3 regions of the Glaciimonas sp. GNP009 genome follow, and region 3 is predicted to be linked to each of the others. Evidence: predicted binding sites of a transcription regulator. Region 3 holds the regulator's gene; each other region holds the start of a gene.

Region 1 (4,631 bases), 4.6 Mb from region 3:
CAGCAACCTTAACGGTGATCCATAAAATGGTCGATGGTCGCGCACCAACAGGGCGAGTGGTTGTTGTAAAAGCCAAAATGGTCGTTGGCTTGCAATGATCGTATTGGTCGTCTGCAAAAGGGTATTGCTGGCAGCTTGCCAGGCATTCGCCACTTCTGGCCGATGATCTGCCAATGCAGCTGGCGCGAGGACATTTTCTGCGCCGAGTCGTGCTGTTAAGAGTTCTAACAAACGATGATAGTCAGCTGAGGTGCCGCCGGGCTCAGGAAAGAGTGATGCGGTAGGTGGCAACATTGGGGTTACCTGGGTTGCACTCAGTCGCACGGCAATAATCGGACCACTTAGCTGATAACGGCTAAGACGCTCTTTTAGCAAGCGCAACAAATGCGCTTCATGCCATGCCGGTTCTGCGAGTGTTATTTCCAAAGTGCTTGGTGCAATTGCCTGACGCCCGCGTTCATGTTCCATTGAAAGAACAAAACCAGAGATCGCCAACTGTTGTGCCGCCAGCCAGCCGATCATTTGCTGGATTAAGTGACGTGCGCCGAACAAGACCGATTCGGCATGTTCTATCCGATCTGGCAATTCCAGATAGGCTGAGAATTCTTTCGGGGCTTGCACCCATTCAAACATTTCCGGTGCGACGCCATACGCACAATCGAGCGTTTCCAGTATCCGTTTGTCGCTACGTCGCAGCAATCCCGCGCGCGGTAATCTGCGAAGATCAGCAATGGTGCGACAGCCGATTCCTTCCAGCCACTCTTGATAAGGATGTGTTGCCGGCAATACAGAAAATGGTAATGCCTGGATGTAGCGCAGTGCGGTATCCATTCGGACGCTGCGACGTTGTTTGGGTAGACCGGAACGCGGTACATAACGCGCTAAACACCACGCTCCTTGTGCGGTTGGCGCCATGCTGATTTGTGCGGTAAAGCCGAGCGCATCAATGCTTGCACGCACACGACGACAGAGTACTAAGCGACCGCCGAAAGCGCTCAGGCTGGCGCTGATGTTAAGCAGTAAGCTGGCTTCTTCGGCATGTGTGACTTCCGGTGTGTATTGCAACAATGTCAGCGCTATCGCATCCATTGCACTTTGCTCCTTGACTAAATCCCGTTCATAAAGGGTAGTTTGGGGAGCGATTGCCAGCACGCCGCCGCGCCGCATTCCGCTGCGCACACCGCTGGCGGCAGCATCGGTTGTCATCGTCAATACCTGATCGTGATCCATTACCGCCATCATGCCTGGTGCAGACCAGCGCGGGCGGCAGGTTTCAAGCGGTAATAAAGGAAGATGTACACCAATCCACAAAGGCATCATTATTGGCCTCCTAAAAAGTGGCTGTACGCGTCAGTTCGAGTCAATTCGCGTCAATATTGGTTATGCGGTGCTGGCAATTCCACAGACTGGATTTGTGTTTCTAGTGCGAGTTCCTGGTTATGCCCTTGGTTCTTCTTCATGGACTGAGTTGTCTTAATGTTGATTCTTGAGAGTATTTTTGTGTCCGTAATATTTGTGCTGACTGAATGTATTAATGGATTTGATGTTTCTTCCACTGCATCCGATGCTTCGCTATTGGCCCAAGTCAGGTAAAGCGGTTCAATATGTTGCGGTCCGCGACGCTTGAGTAGTTGTACTTCGATACCGTTATGTGCAGGGCGGAGCAACAGTCTTAACGGCGCAGGTGACGACTCATGGGCCGCGCTCAAAGGTCGGACCATCCACAACATGGTGTTGCTGGCTTGTGCTGCAAGGTGCAAGCGTCGTAGCGCATCGGTACGGATATGAGATTGCCAGAACACCAGAGCACCACAACTACCATTGCGTAAAATCTGCTCAGCTGACCAAAGTGCATCGGCACTTCCGGCGGTCTTTATCCATAGCAATCGATGCGCGGGCAGACCCCAGCCGCTCCACGCTGCTATTTGGGGTAAATGGGGAGGTTGCAAAAGGACGATCCTTCGATTCTCCTGCGTGAGCATGGTTAAGGCAGGTTGCAATAAATGCATTTCACCACTTCCAGCTTGCTGCAACAAAAGCTCTATTAATGCCGAATGGGGCCATCCGCGATTGGGGAGCTCTTGATCCAGAGCGTCATGACCAGATGTCATGACGGCGCCGCGATAAGATGACATTTGATTGCCGCGCCACAACGCATGCGGGAGCGATTCAACTAGCGACTGTGCAGCAACGGATATGCTGCTGGAGCGAGCGGCAGGAGGCGCAATAATATGTGGAGTGGCGGACATAATTTAGCTCAATTGTTTAGTCGGATAGCATTTTTGCTAACTGACTTAATTAACAGATTATTTAAATAGACGAGAAAAAGATAATTTCTATTGTACTGTATAAATATACAGTACTTTTTCAATGGCTCTTCAATAATTCATTAGCTAATTTTGTTATGAGCCCACTTTGAATGCTGAATTTTGCTAAATATTGGCTTTATTTTGTCTGTAGATCGATAGCGTTAGCGGGGTGATTCTTTCCGCATATTGCGGAACCTAGGTGAGTTGGCTTTGCGACAAGTTCGCTTCGATTCATTTCTGGCATTGTTTTCGGTACTTTGGTTGACGAATATCAACTCACCTCGATGTGCTTTTGATACCGCATACCTTCCTTACATCATGCACATGAGGCAGAAATACCATGAAATCTATACCAATTTTACTTTTTATGACTGCTCGCCTCAAACAATTCACGTGCCAGAAATTTTTGGACCTGGACATTCATATTGTTAGGTGAAGCATCGCGCGTATGTCTCAATTTTGTATTTTCAGCACCTACTTTAGGTAATACTATTGACATATGTTGAAGCCATGCGATAAATAGATCAGGCATCATAAATGCCGCAATTTTTTCATCGGGTGGTCCTTCGAAGACTTTTTTGACAAACTCCTGAAAACGTTTATCAGTGAGATCGTTCTTAATACCTTCGGGCAAATAATTCTTGAGGGTAGCGGGCAATACCGTTTTGAAATGCGCTAAAAAAATCTGCTTTGTTTGTGGTTGAGTTCCCGCATATCCCAGAAATGCCGCCTGTGAACTGAGTATGGCGTCGGCGTTCCGACGCAGACCGTTTTCTGAGTAGTGCCCATATTTTGATCTGTCTGCTGTAAGATAAAATTCCTGGTGACCGTCCGGTATTGCCAAATGTGACAACTCATGTTGTAAGGTGTCCTGCAACGAACTGGGGTTGTTGATTGGTGATAAAAATGTTGTGGTTGTCAGATAAAGCTCGCCACGCTCAGGGCCGCCTTCATAAGTGTAGGCTGAAATCGTGTTGGCAAAGAGCGACGCCTCCTGAGGTGCGCTTTCTATATGTTTTTCCAGGTTATATCGGTAATGTATTCCTTGCGGGCTGATTGACGGCGAGATAATGCGTAGCTTATTGATGTTGTAGGGAGCGGCGCAACTGCCAAATTTTGATATTGTTCGTACCAAATTATCTTTGTAGGCCATTGTCAAACTTTCTTCAGCAACGTGAAAAAAAGCAGAAGCATGCTGCCAGAATGGTTGTGGGTCGTTCTTCGCCCAGTCTGTCAACTGACCGGCAAGTGAGTAGCTATTGGCGTATGCAGCACTAATATCGTGGGCAAATTTCGCTCCATAAATAGCACTTATTTCAGATAAGCCTTTGGCACGCACCGCAAATGTCCAGCCTCCAGCCTCTGTCAGTACTGAGGCTGGAGGGGGACCAAATACCGTTTTCCAGAGCCGCGATGTCATTTTTTGTTGCGGCATGATGAAGTTGGTTTCGTAATCATCATTTAAGTGGTTCAGCTCTTTTACCTGATCAACGTAAAGGTCTGCTAATTCGCCATAAGACTGTTGTGTCTGGCAGAGTTGCAGGCCTAGTTTGCACACATCTTTCAGTGCAGTGGCCGCCCCTCCCAAATGATCAGAGGATTCATGCTCTAGCTGTAAGTGTACTTCTTGCCAAAACTGCGTCAAATCCCGCAGCCTATTTGCTGGCACAGTGCCGCGTCCCCATGTTAACGTGCGTAGCTCCTTGCTGGCGGCAGACACGGTCAATTTCGGCTTGCTAACCATGCGAGCGGTTAAAGCGAGAAAATCTTGTGCGAGTTGGGGAATTTTTTGGAACGCATTTTCAATTTTTTCAGCATCGCGTAGCATTTCAAGTCGAAGCAGCGAGCGCTCATAAAAAGGAAGGTTTTTCATATCCAGCGTAACAAGATGATTGATTGCCTTAGTCCGTGCCGACTCTCGTGGTAAGGGCGTGATGTTAAAGCCCATCATGCTACAACTTGCTTGCAAAGTACCAGGTGGCGCTCGCCTCACTCTGCATCGCTTTTCTTCAAACGCCTCAGCAGAAAGTTCTTCGAATGCATTTTTTTGGTTCGGGCCATGGCGATATATGATGTTGCCGCTCTCATCTTGAAAGCTGAAAATAAATTGATCGGCATTAAAATTATCAACGTACATCGTCGATGCTGACCAACCTTCTGGTAAGTTAAACCCCTGTTTTATTGCGTCATCAAAAGAGGTAATAGTCTTAGGAAGCTCAGAGACTGGTGTAATCAAATGATTATTTGTTACGTGCCAGTTTTCGCCGTCATATTTCATATCAAGGCGTAAGTCGTTTGGAATACCTTCTCCCATAACGCGAC
Region 2 (4,631 bases), 100 kb from region 3:
ACATGAAAGTCAGTGAAAGTATCAGTCGACGTATGTGTGCCGAAGGTTTCATTAGATGTCGGCCTCGGCTTCGTTGCCGTGCTCTTCAATCCATGCCCGACGTGCTGAGGCTTCGCCTTTGCCCATCAACATATTAAAGCGATTTTCGGACGCCTCCAGATCAAACGCCCCGAGCATAATGGGTAGCAAGCGACGCGTATCCGGATTCATGGTGGTTTCCCACAACTGCCCGGCGTTCATCTCACCCAAACCTTTAAAGCGAGAAATGGTCCAAGACCCGTCCTTGACGCCATCTTTACGCAGCTTATCTTCGATCGCAGTGAGTTCACCGTTGTCTAATGCGTAAATTTTTTGTGCAGGTTTTTTCCCGCGGGCGGGTGCGTCAACCCGAAATAATGGTGGCCGTGCAACGCAAATATGCCCACGATCAATAAGCTGTGGAAAGTGGCGGAAAAACAGCGTTAGCAGCAACACTTGAATATGTGATCCATCGACGTCCGCATCTGACAATATGCAGATCTTTCCGTAACGGAGCGTGCTGAAATCGACTGTGTCATTTTTGCTATGGGGATCGATCCCGATAGCAACCGCCATATCGTGGATTTCATTATTCGCAAATAGGCGGTCGCGCTCAGTTTCCCACGAGTTCAGCACTTTTCCACGCAGAGGAAGAATCGCTTGAAACTCTTTATCACGTCCCATTTTTGCGGAGCCGCCAGCTGAATCACCCTCGACCAGAAATAACTCGTTACGACTAATATCGCTGGATTCGCAATCTGTCAGTTTGCCAGGTAACACGGCAATACCCGAGGTTTTTTTCTTTTCAACTTTTTGGGTTGAACGTAAACGATTTTGCGCCTGCTTGATAACGAGCTCGGCAAGTTTTTTACCGTATTCGACGTGATGATTGAGCCATAATTCTAGCGCTGGTTTAGTATAAGTCGAGATCAACTTTACCGCATCACGCGAATTCAGACGCTCTTTGATCTGCCCCTGAAATTGTGGATCTAACACTTTGGCCGATAAAACAAACGATACGCGGGCGAATACATCCTCCGGTAGCAGTTTGACACCTTTCGGTAACAGTGAGTGCATGTCAACGAAATTCTTCACTGCACCAAACAGCCCTTCGCGCAGACCGGATTCATGCGTTCCTCCAGCCGAGGTTGGAATCAGGTTGACATACGATTCACGGACGATACCGCCATCTTCAGTCCACGCCACGACCCATGCCGCACCTTCGCCTTCAGCAAATCCGTCGGTTTCTGCAGTGGCGTATTGTTCGCCTTCAAACAGCGGTATTAGCGGCTCAGAGCTAGACGATTGCGCTAACGACTCCATCAGATAGCCGCGTAACCCTTGGTCGTACTGCCAGGTTTGGCTATCATTGGTTTTGGCGTTGAGAAGGGTGACTTTGACGCCCGGAAGCAAAACCGCTTTTGAGCGCAGCAGACGCTGCAATTCCGGTTGTGAGATTGCGGGCGAGTCAAAATATTTTGGGTCTGGCCATGCAGTAACGCGTGTGCCGCTTTTTTTGTCGTCGCGTGTTTGGGGCCGGGTTTTTAACTGCTCAATGAGATCGCCACCGGCAAACGCCAGTTGATGAACGCCGCCTTCACGCCAGACGGTGATTTCAAGTCGCGTGGAAAGTGCATTGGTGACGGAAACACCGACACCGTGGAGGCCACCGGAGAATGCGTAAGCGCCACCGCTACCTTTATCGAATTTGCCGCCGGCGTGCAGGCGCGTGAATACAATTTCGACGGTAGGGACTTTTTCCTCCGGGTGCATACCAACGGGTATGCCTCGGCCATCATCTTCGACGCTGACGCTACCGTCGACATTTAACGTCACCAGAATATTTTTGCAATAGCCGCCCAGCGCCTCATCGGAGGCGTTATCAATCACTTCTTGAATGATATGGAGTGGATTTTCGGTCCGCGTGTACATGCCGGGACGTTGTTTGACAGGCTCCAGTCCCTTTAGGACGCGGATGGATGATTCACTGTAGTCGGAAATCGGAGATTTTTTAGTTGCCATGCAATTCAGTTGGGGTGCAGTTTTAATACTTGTCTTTTAGTAAATTAAGACAAAAAACAAGTAATATCAAAATGAGGGAAATCTCTACAAGAACGCATTCTAATGAAAAAATCGACGCAGCTCCAGAATAGGTCGTTTCTCGATGCAAAAACAGTTTGAACCAGCTAAAATGCGGCTGCTTGTTGTTTTTTAATAAATTTCTGAAAGGGGGTCATGACAACCACCGTCTTCAAAATACGTAAACATTCAAGAAAATAGGTTAGACCATACCGTGGTGTTGATGAAATTATCAAAATCTACAGTTTTGGTCGCTAGCTTTCAGCACTTCCCCCCATTATATGGACGTGACAGAAAATTGAAAGTTTGCTCTTCGATGGCGAAGATGGATAATTCAGGCATCTTAGAAAACTGATCACAAGCCGTAAGACTGTGGAGGTAAAAGAATGGCAGACACATACTCTCTAGCCATTGATTTTAGCGCATCTTCTCAGTCTAACATCCATTTTTTGCACGCTTTTACGACGACGTAAGAGTGTGATTATCGGTACGTAGACTAATCGAATACGTTGCACCAAAAGTCGCCGCACCATCTGTGAATTGGCGCTAACAAGCTAGCGAGCAAGCTGGCAGAGTTTTTCAGTTCAACACAGCGTTATTTACCCTTGTATCACTTGCTTAACAATCGCATCCCACGTTCCAACCCATCGATAGTCAGTCCGAACATGCGATTGCTCATCAACTGCTTCACTATTTCTACCGATTGCCGGTATTGCCAAAGACCTTCTGGCTCAGGATTTAGCCAGATGAATTTTGGAAAGGCATTAGTGAAACGCTGCAACCAATCGGCGCCAGCTTCGTCATTATTATATTCAACCGAGCCACCTGGTTGCAAAATTTCATAAGGACTCATGGTAGCGTCACCGACAAAAATCAGCTTGGTGTCAGGTTTGTATTTGCGCAGAATATCCCAGGTGGGGAACCGTTCCGCATGACGACGATGATTGTTTTTCCAGACATAGTCGTAGACGCAGTTATGGAAATAGAAGAAATCCATGTTTTTGAATTCGGTCTTAGCGGCCGAAAATAATTCCTCGGTACGAGCAATATGATCGTCCATACTGCCGCCGACATCGAGCAACATCAGTACTTTAATGTTGTTTTTTCGCTCTGCCTGCATTCTGATATCCAGATAGCCCGCATTGTTTGCGGTGGCCCGAATAGTGTCGTCCAGCGCTAATTCTTCCGCCACGCCTTCGCGGGCAAATCGACGCAGTCGACGCAGGGCGACTTTGATGTTGCGGGTATTGAGCTCACGCTCGTCATCATAGTCTTTGTAGGCGCGGGCTTCCCACACCTTTACAGCAGTGCGATTGCCGCCGCTGCCGCCCATACGGATGCCTTCAGGATTGGTGCCGCCATGGCCGAATGGCGATGTGCCACCCGTGCCGATCCATTTGTTTCCGCCTTCATGACGACCTTTTTGTTCTTCAAGTAGCTCTTTGATGCGATCCATGAGCTTGTCGTAGCCAAATTTTTCAAGCTGCGCCAACTGTTCAGGCGTCAGATCCCGCTTCATGCGCTGCGCCAACCACTCGGCAGGTATCTCAGGGTTTTTATCAAAAATCGCCTGAATGCCTTTGAAATACAATCCAAATGCCTTATCGAATTTATCGTAGTGCGCTTCGTCTTTGACCAATGTCGTTCTCGCCAAATAATAAAAATTATCCAGCGATGGCGTGATCACATGCTTTTGCAATGCTTCCAGCAAAATCAAAAACTCCTTGATTGATACAGGAATTTTGGCGTTTTTAAGTGTGTAGAAAAAATCGATCAGCATTAGAGTTTCGCAGAATGTTTCACATTAACGGTTTTTGCGCGCCATATACACTAAGCGCTCAAACAAATGCACGTCCTGTTCGTTTTTAAGTAACGCGCCATGCAAAGGCGGGACAATGGTCTTGATGTCGCTACTTTGCAGAGCAGAGGCCGGAATATCTTCAGCCAGTAATAATTTTAGCCAATCCAGTAATTCTGAGGTAGATGGTTTTTTCTTCAGACCGGCAACTTCACGCACTTGATAGAATGTTTCGAGCGCCTGCGCCAATAAATCTTTCTTCAATTGCGGAAAATGCACGTCGACGATATCGCGCATGGTTTCTTTGTCGGGAAATTTAATGTAATGAAAGAAACATCGACGCAGAAAAGCGTCCGGTAATTCTTTCTCATTATTCGATGTAATAATGACCAAGGGTCTAAATTTGGCCTTTACCATTTCACGGGTTTCGTAGACGTAAAACTCCATCCGATCAAGTTCTCGTAACAAATCATTGGGGAACTCAATATCGGCTTTGTCTATCTCATCGATCAATAAAACAACTTGTTGGTCTGCGTTAAACGCCTGCCACAACACACCTTGAATAATGTAATTGTGAATATCTTTGACCCGCTCGTCACCAAGTTGGGAGTCACGCAATCGTGATACGGCATCATATTCGTATAAACCTTGCTGTGCTTTCGTTGTCGATTTAATATGCCATTGCAACAACGGCATGTCCAGCGCGACAGCGACTTCCTCTGCCAGCATGGTTTTA
Region 3 (4,631 bases):
CAGATTCCGTAATCAGCAAAGTACCAGCCGCGATGTCCCACGGTTTTAAACCTTTTTCAAAAAAACCATCCAGGCGACCCGCTGCAACGTATGCCAGATCGAGCGCAGCCGAGCCGGGGCGGCGCAGACCAGCGCAGTTTTGTGTCATTACGCGGAACATTTTCATGTACTCGTCCATGACCGGCCCTTCGGTCTCGCGGAAAGGAAAGCCGGTTCCAATCAAGCCATCTGCAATGCGAGTGCGTTTGCTGACACGGATACGTTTTTCATTTAAGTAAGCGCCAGCGCCCTTGCTAGCGGTAAATAAATCATTACGAGTTGGGTCATAGATGACGGCTTGGGTAATTTGTCCACGATGCTGTAACGCAATCGACACGCAGTATTGTGGAAAGCCATGGATGAAGTTGGTAGTGCCATCGATTGGATCGATAATCCAGACGTTTTCGTTTTCGTCATGTAGATTGTCGGACGCACCGGACTCTTCGGCCAATATGGCGTGGTCTGGATAGGCGTTCTTCAAAATGTCAATAATTGCCGCTTCGGCATTTTTATCAACTTCAGTGACAAAATCGTTATGTGCTTTTTTTTCTACCTGAAGCAGGTCGAGATCGAAGGAGGCGCGCGAAATGACTGCGGCACCACGACGGGCGGCCTTGATGGCCGTATTGAGCATAGGATGCATATCTGGATTCGGTTCCGTTAAAATGGCGGCACTGTGCCTAATGGGAACAGAACCAACCTATATTATTAATAATGAGCGATGCAGGCCGTCTTGACGGTAACAAGGGCCTGACGGGCTATGCGGAATCGGCTGAAAAATGATCTGGTCAGGTCATGTTTCATCAGTTTCTCGACCAATAGCTGGCTATCGGTGCTGCGAATCTGGCAAAATCTGTCCTCGTTCAGTGCATTTTTCACTTTGATCCGGTCAGACCGACAGGCTCCCGGCTAATACTCCAAGACACTAAACATCAGCGTTTCCTGAAAATTAACCTGCGAATGACGCTATTTTAAATGAACCTGACAAAAACCAACACGTCTCTTTTCAATCGCCTACGCTTTGTACTGGTTGATACCAGTAGTCCCGGCAATGTTGGCGCAGCTGCACGTGCTATTAAAACAATGGGATTTTCCGAGCTGGTCCTGGTGAATCCCCGCTATCCGGACGTTTTACAGCGTGATGAGGCAATTGCATTAGCAAGCGGTGCGCAAGATATTCTATCGTCAGCCAGAATCGTCGAGACTGTCGAACAGGCCTTGATCGGGTGCAATTATGCAGCTGCGCTAAGTGCGCGCCTCCGCGAGTTTTCTCCACCTGTGATGGCACCAAGAGCGGTGGCGGCGCAACTAGCGACAGATAAAACCCTGACTGGGGCAATATTATTTGGAAGCGAGCGCTATGGTTTGCCGAATGAAATCGTCGAGAAATGTAATGTATTAATTAACATTCCGGCGAATCCCGATTATTCCTCCTTAAATTTATCGCAAGCGGTGCAAGTATTAGCTTATGAGTTTCGGGTCGCGGCTAGCGCTGAACAACCGCCTGGCGAGAGTGAGTCAAGTGACGAGATCGGATTTCACGGCGATACCGCTAATCTGATTGAGATTGAAGGTATGTTTGCCCATTTGGAAAAAGCACTGATTGAAATCGATTTTCTCGATCCGGCACATCCGAAAAAATTGATGCCACGCCTGAAGCGTTTGTTTGCACGCGCAGGGTTGGAAACTGAAGAGGTGAATATTTTGCGCGGTATCGCTAATCAGATTTTGACTAAGCGGCGGCGTCTTGATTGATGGAGAAATTTTTTCCGGGTGTTAAAAATTATTGCTTCAAAAGTAATTAAGGAATTTTTGAGTAGTTTTGATTAACGCTAAGAGATGCCGCTTTTCATCCTGAGAGGGGCTTTCAAATGCGCTATTTAGGTTAATTAGCTTACGTCTTCATTAAAAAGTGCGCCTTGATACGCTTGCAATTATCAGCTCTGATCGAGCCGATAATTGCATTTTTAAGGATTAGCCCCAGTTCCGCATTAATCCCACCACTAAGCCTTCTAACGCAAAGTCATCTTGATCTTCGCTGACAATGATCGGTTCAAATTCTGGATTTTCTGGTAGTAGTTGTATCGAAGAGCCAGTTTTTTTGTATCGCTTGACGGTGACGTCATCGCCCAGTCGTGCTACGACTATTTGACCGTTTCTCGCTGATTCCGTTTTTTTGACAGCTAGTAGATCCCCATCAAGAATACCGGCATCACGCATAGACATGCCGCGTACCTTCAGCAAGTAATCCGGTTTATCGCTAAAAAAGGTAGGATCAATGTTGTATCGTGCCTGAACGTGTTCCTGTGCCAGGATTGGTGATCCGGCAGCCACGCGTCCCACCAATGGAAGATTGAGTTGCATTAATGCAGGATGGGGTAAGGTAAATTGCTGCCCGATGTCATCATTATTGCGCTTACTAGTCGGGCTAGGGCCTTTTGCAAGAAGCCGTATTCCGCGAGACGTCCCCGGAGAAATTTCGATGGCGCCTTTGCGTGCAAGCGCCTGCAAATGCTCTTCAGCTGCATTGGCTGAGCGAAATCCTAACTCGGATGCGATTTCAGCGCGAGTCGGAGGGAAACCCGTGTTCTCAATAGCATCCCTGATGAGATCAAGTATTTGTTGTTGGCGTGCAGTTAATTTGATCATATTGATAGCGGTTGTCGAATAAGGGCTGGTGCGAGAATATGGCGTTCATGCTGCGATTTATGCTACCGGCGAACTGTGTATATAAACAGTCTGTATTTTTGTACAGTATTCAGTTGAATGCAAGTAAATTTGACAATCTATTTGTCTGTATGACGATCATGTGTATTGAGCATTGAGTTTTGAAGGATTTCACTGTATAGTTATCGACTTTCCTCTTCCCACACTCGTCTTGACGCCGGGGTGGGCTATTTTCAACAGTCCAAAAAGGAGCTTACATGCGTCATTATGAAATCGTGTTTATCGTCCATCCGGATCAAAGCGAGCAAGTGCCTGCAATGATCGAACGCTATAAGGGTATTGTCACTACACGTGGCGGTATCGTTCATCGCGTTGAAGATTGGGGTCGCCGTCAATTGGCTTACCTGATCCAAAAATTGGCAAAAGCACACTATGTTTGCTTGAACATCGAATGCGACAGCGAAACACTGACCGAAATCGAAACTGGCTTTAAGTTCAATGATGCTGTTTTGCGTCACCTGACGGTCAAGCTGAAAAAAGCTGAAACTGGCCCATCGCCAATGATGAAGGCTGTGCAAAAGGAAGATGCTGCTAAAAGCCATCGTACTGAAGCACCAGCTGCGCCAGCATCAGCCCCGGCAGCCGCCTAATTTTGCCGATTAACTTGCATTCATTGCGTCACCATTTTCCAAATAGACCGGAGTGAATCAACTCAACAACGCGCTTCAATTGGTTGCCGAAATCGCAGAGCGCGAAGTATTGCGTTATACGCCAGCGGGTATCCCGATCGTTTCAGCAATATTGCTGAGTCGTTCGTCACCACATGAAGCGGGTATCCAACGTCAGGTTGAGTTCGAAATTGCCGCTCTTGCCATAGGCGAGATATCGGGGCGATTCAATCAGACGGTATTGGGTGGTCAGTACTGGTTCACAGGATTTTTGGCACGCAAGAGTCGCAACGGTAAAAGTCTGGTATTTCACATCACTGAATTTGCTGCAGCTGAAACTGCGGCCTAATTATTTATACAGGAGCCTCAAATGGCATTCGGTAAAAAGTTCGATAAAAGCAAACTGAAAAACAAGCGTCAACAACAAAACCCGCTGTTCAAGCGTAAAAAGTTTTGTCGTTTCACAGCAGCACACGTTGCTAGCGTTGATTACAAAGACGTCGATACGTTGAAAGATTTTGTTCAGGAAAATGGCAAAATTATGCCAGCACGCCTGACAGGTACTAAGGCAATTTACCAACGTCAAGTTGACACCGCGATCAAACGCGCGCGTTTCCTTGCGTTGTTGCCTTACACCGATCTGCACAACGTTTAATTGACGACTTGAAATAGGAGAAAAACATGCAAATTATTCTGTTAGAAAAAGTCGTTAATGTCGGCAATCTTGGTGAAGTCGTTCGTGTAAAAGATGGTTATGCACGTAACTTTCTAATTCCACAACGTCTTGCTCGCCGTGCTACAACTTCAGCAATTGCTGAATTTGAAGTTAAACGCGCAGAGTTGGAAAAAACTGCAGCTGCTAAATTGGCAGCCGCCCAAGCGCAAGGCGAAAAATTGAACGGTTTGACCGTGAAGATTTCGCAAAAATCAGGTGTTGATGGCCGTTTGTTCGGTTCTGTTACCAATGCTGATATCGCTGAAGCGTTGACCAAGCAAGGTTTTGCTGTTGAAAAATCGCAAGTGCGTTTGCCAGTCGGTCCTTTGAAGATCGTTGGCGACCACGCCGTTGCTGTATCTTTGCACACTGACGTCCTGGTTGATGTGACTGTTGCTGTGATCGGCGAGCACGCTTAATTTGATTGAGTGCGCTACGAGTATTTGTTGAAATGTTAAAAAGCCGGGTTCTCCCGGCTTTTTTATTGTCCTTTTTTTGGTTTACTGCAACAGAGCTAAACTTGTAAGCAGGTATAATTCGCG

Evidence for each region. The regulator LexA, encoded in region 3, represses DNA repair genes until DNA is damaged. The targets are predictions, from matches to a motif close to ACTGTATNNNNATACAGT.
Region 1: imuA (translesion DNA synthesis-associated protein ImuA) is a predicted target of LexA. The motif match lies at 2,344-2,361, and genes of this name have one in related genera.
Region 2: ACXX82_RS21550 (DNA topoisomerase IV subunit B) is a predicted target of LexA. The motif match lies at 2,178-2,195, and genes of this name have one in related genera.

What each region holds. Positions count from the first base shown of each region.
Region 1 covers NZ_JBTGUV010000004.1:137,985-142,615, reverse strand. The annotation lists gene ACXX82_RS01720 (Y-family DNA polymerase) at 1-1,320, opposite strand, end outside; gene imuA (translesion DNA synthesis-associated protein ImuA) at 1,371-2,249, opposite strand; gene ACXX82_RS01710 (hypothetical protein) at 2,668-4,631, opposite strand, start outside.
Region 2 covers NZ_JBTGUV010000004.1:4,676,013-4,680,643, forward strand. The annotation lists gene ACXX82_RS21545 (lytic transglycosylase domain-containing protein) at 1-52, opposite strand, end outside; gene ACXX82_RS21550 (DNA topoisomerase IV subunit B) at 52-2,040, opposite strand; gene ACXX82_RS21555 (vWA domain-containing protein) at 2,708-3,877, opposite strand; gene ACXX82_RS21560 (AAA family ATPase) at 3,902-4,631, opposite strand, start outside.
Region 3 covers NZ_JBTGUV010000004.1:4,780,620-4,785,250, forward strand. The annotation lists gene ACXX82_RS22005 (inositol monophosphatase family protein) at 1-682, opposite strand, end outside; gene ACXX82_RS22010 (RNA methyltransferase) at 1,015-1,794, shown strand; gene lexA (transcriptional repressor LexA) at 2,014-2,688, opposite strand; gene rpsF (30S ribosomal protein S6) at 2,964-3,356, shown strand; gene priB (primosomal replication protein N) at 3,409-3,723, shown strand; gene rpsR (30S ribosomal protein S18) at 3,745-4,029, shown strand; gene rplI (50S ribosomal protein L9) at 4,056-4,508, shown strand.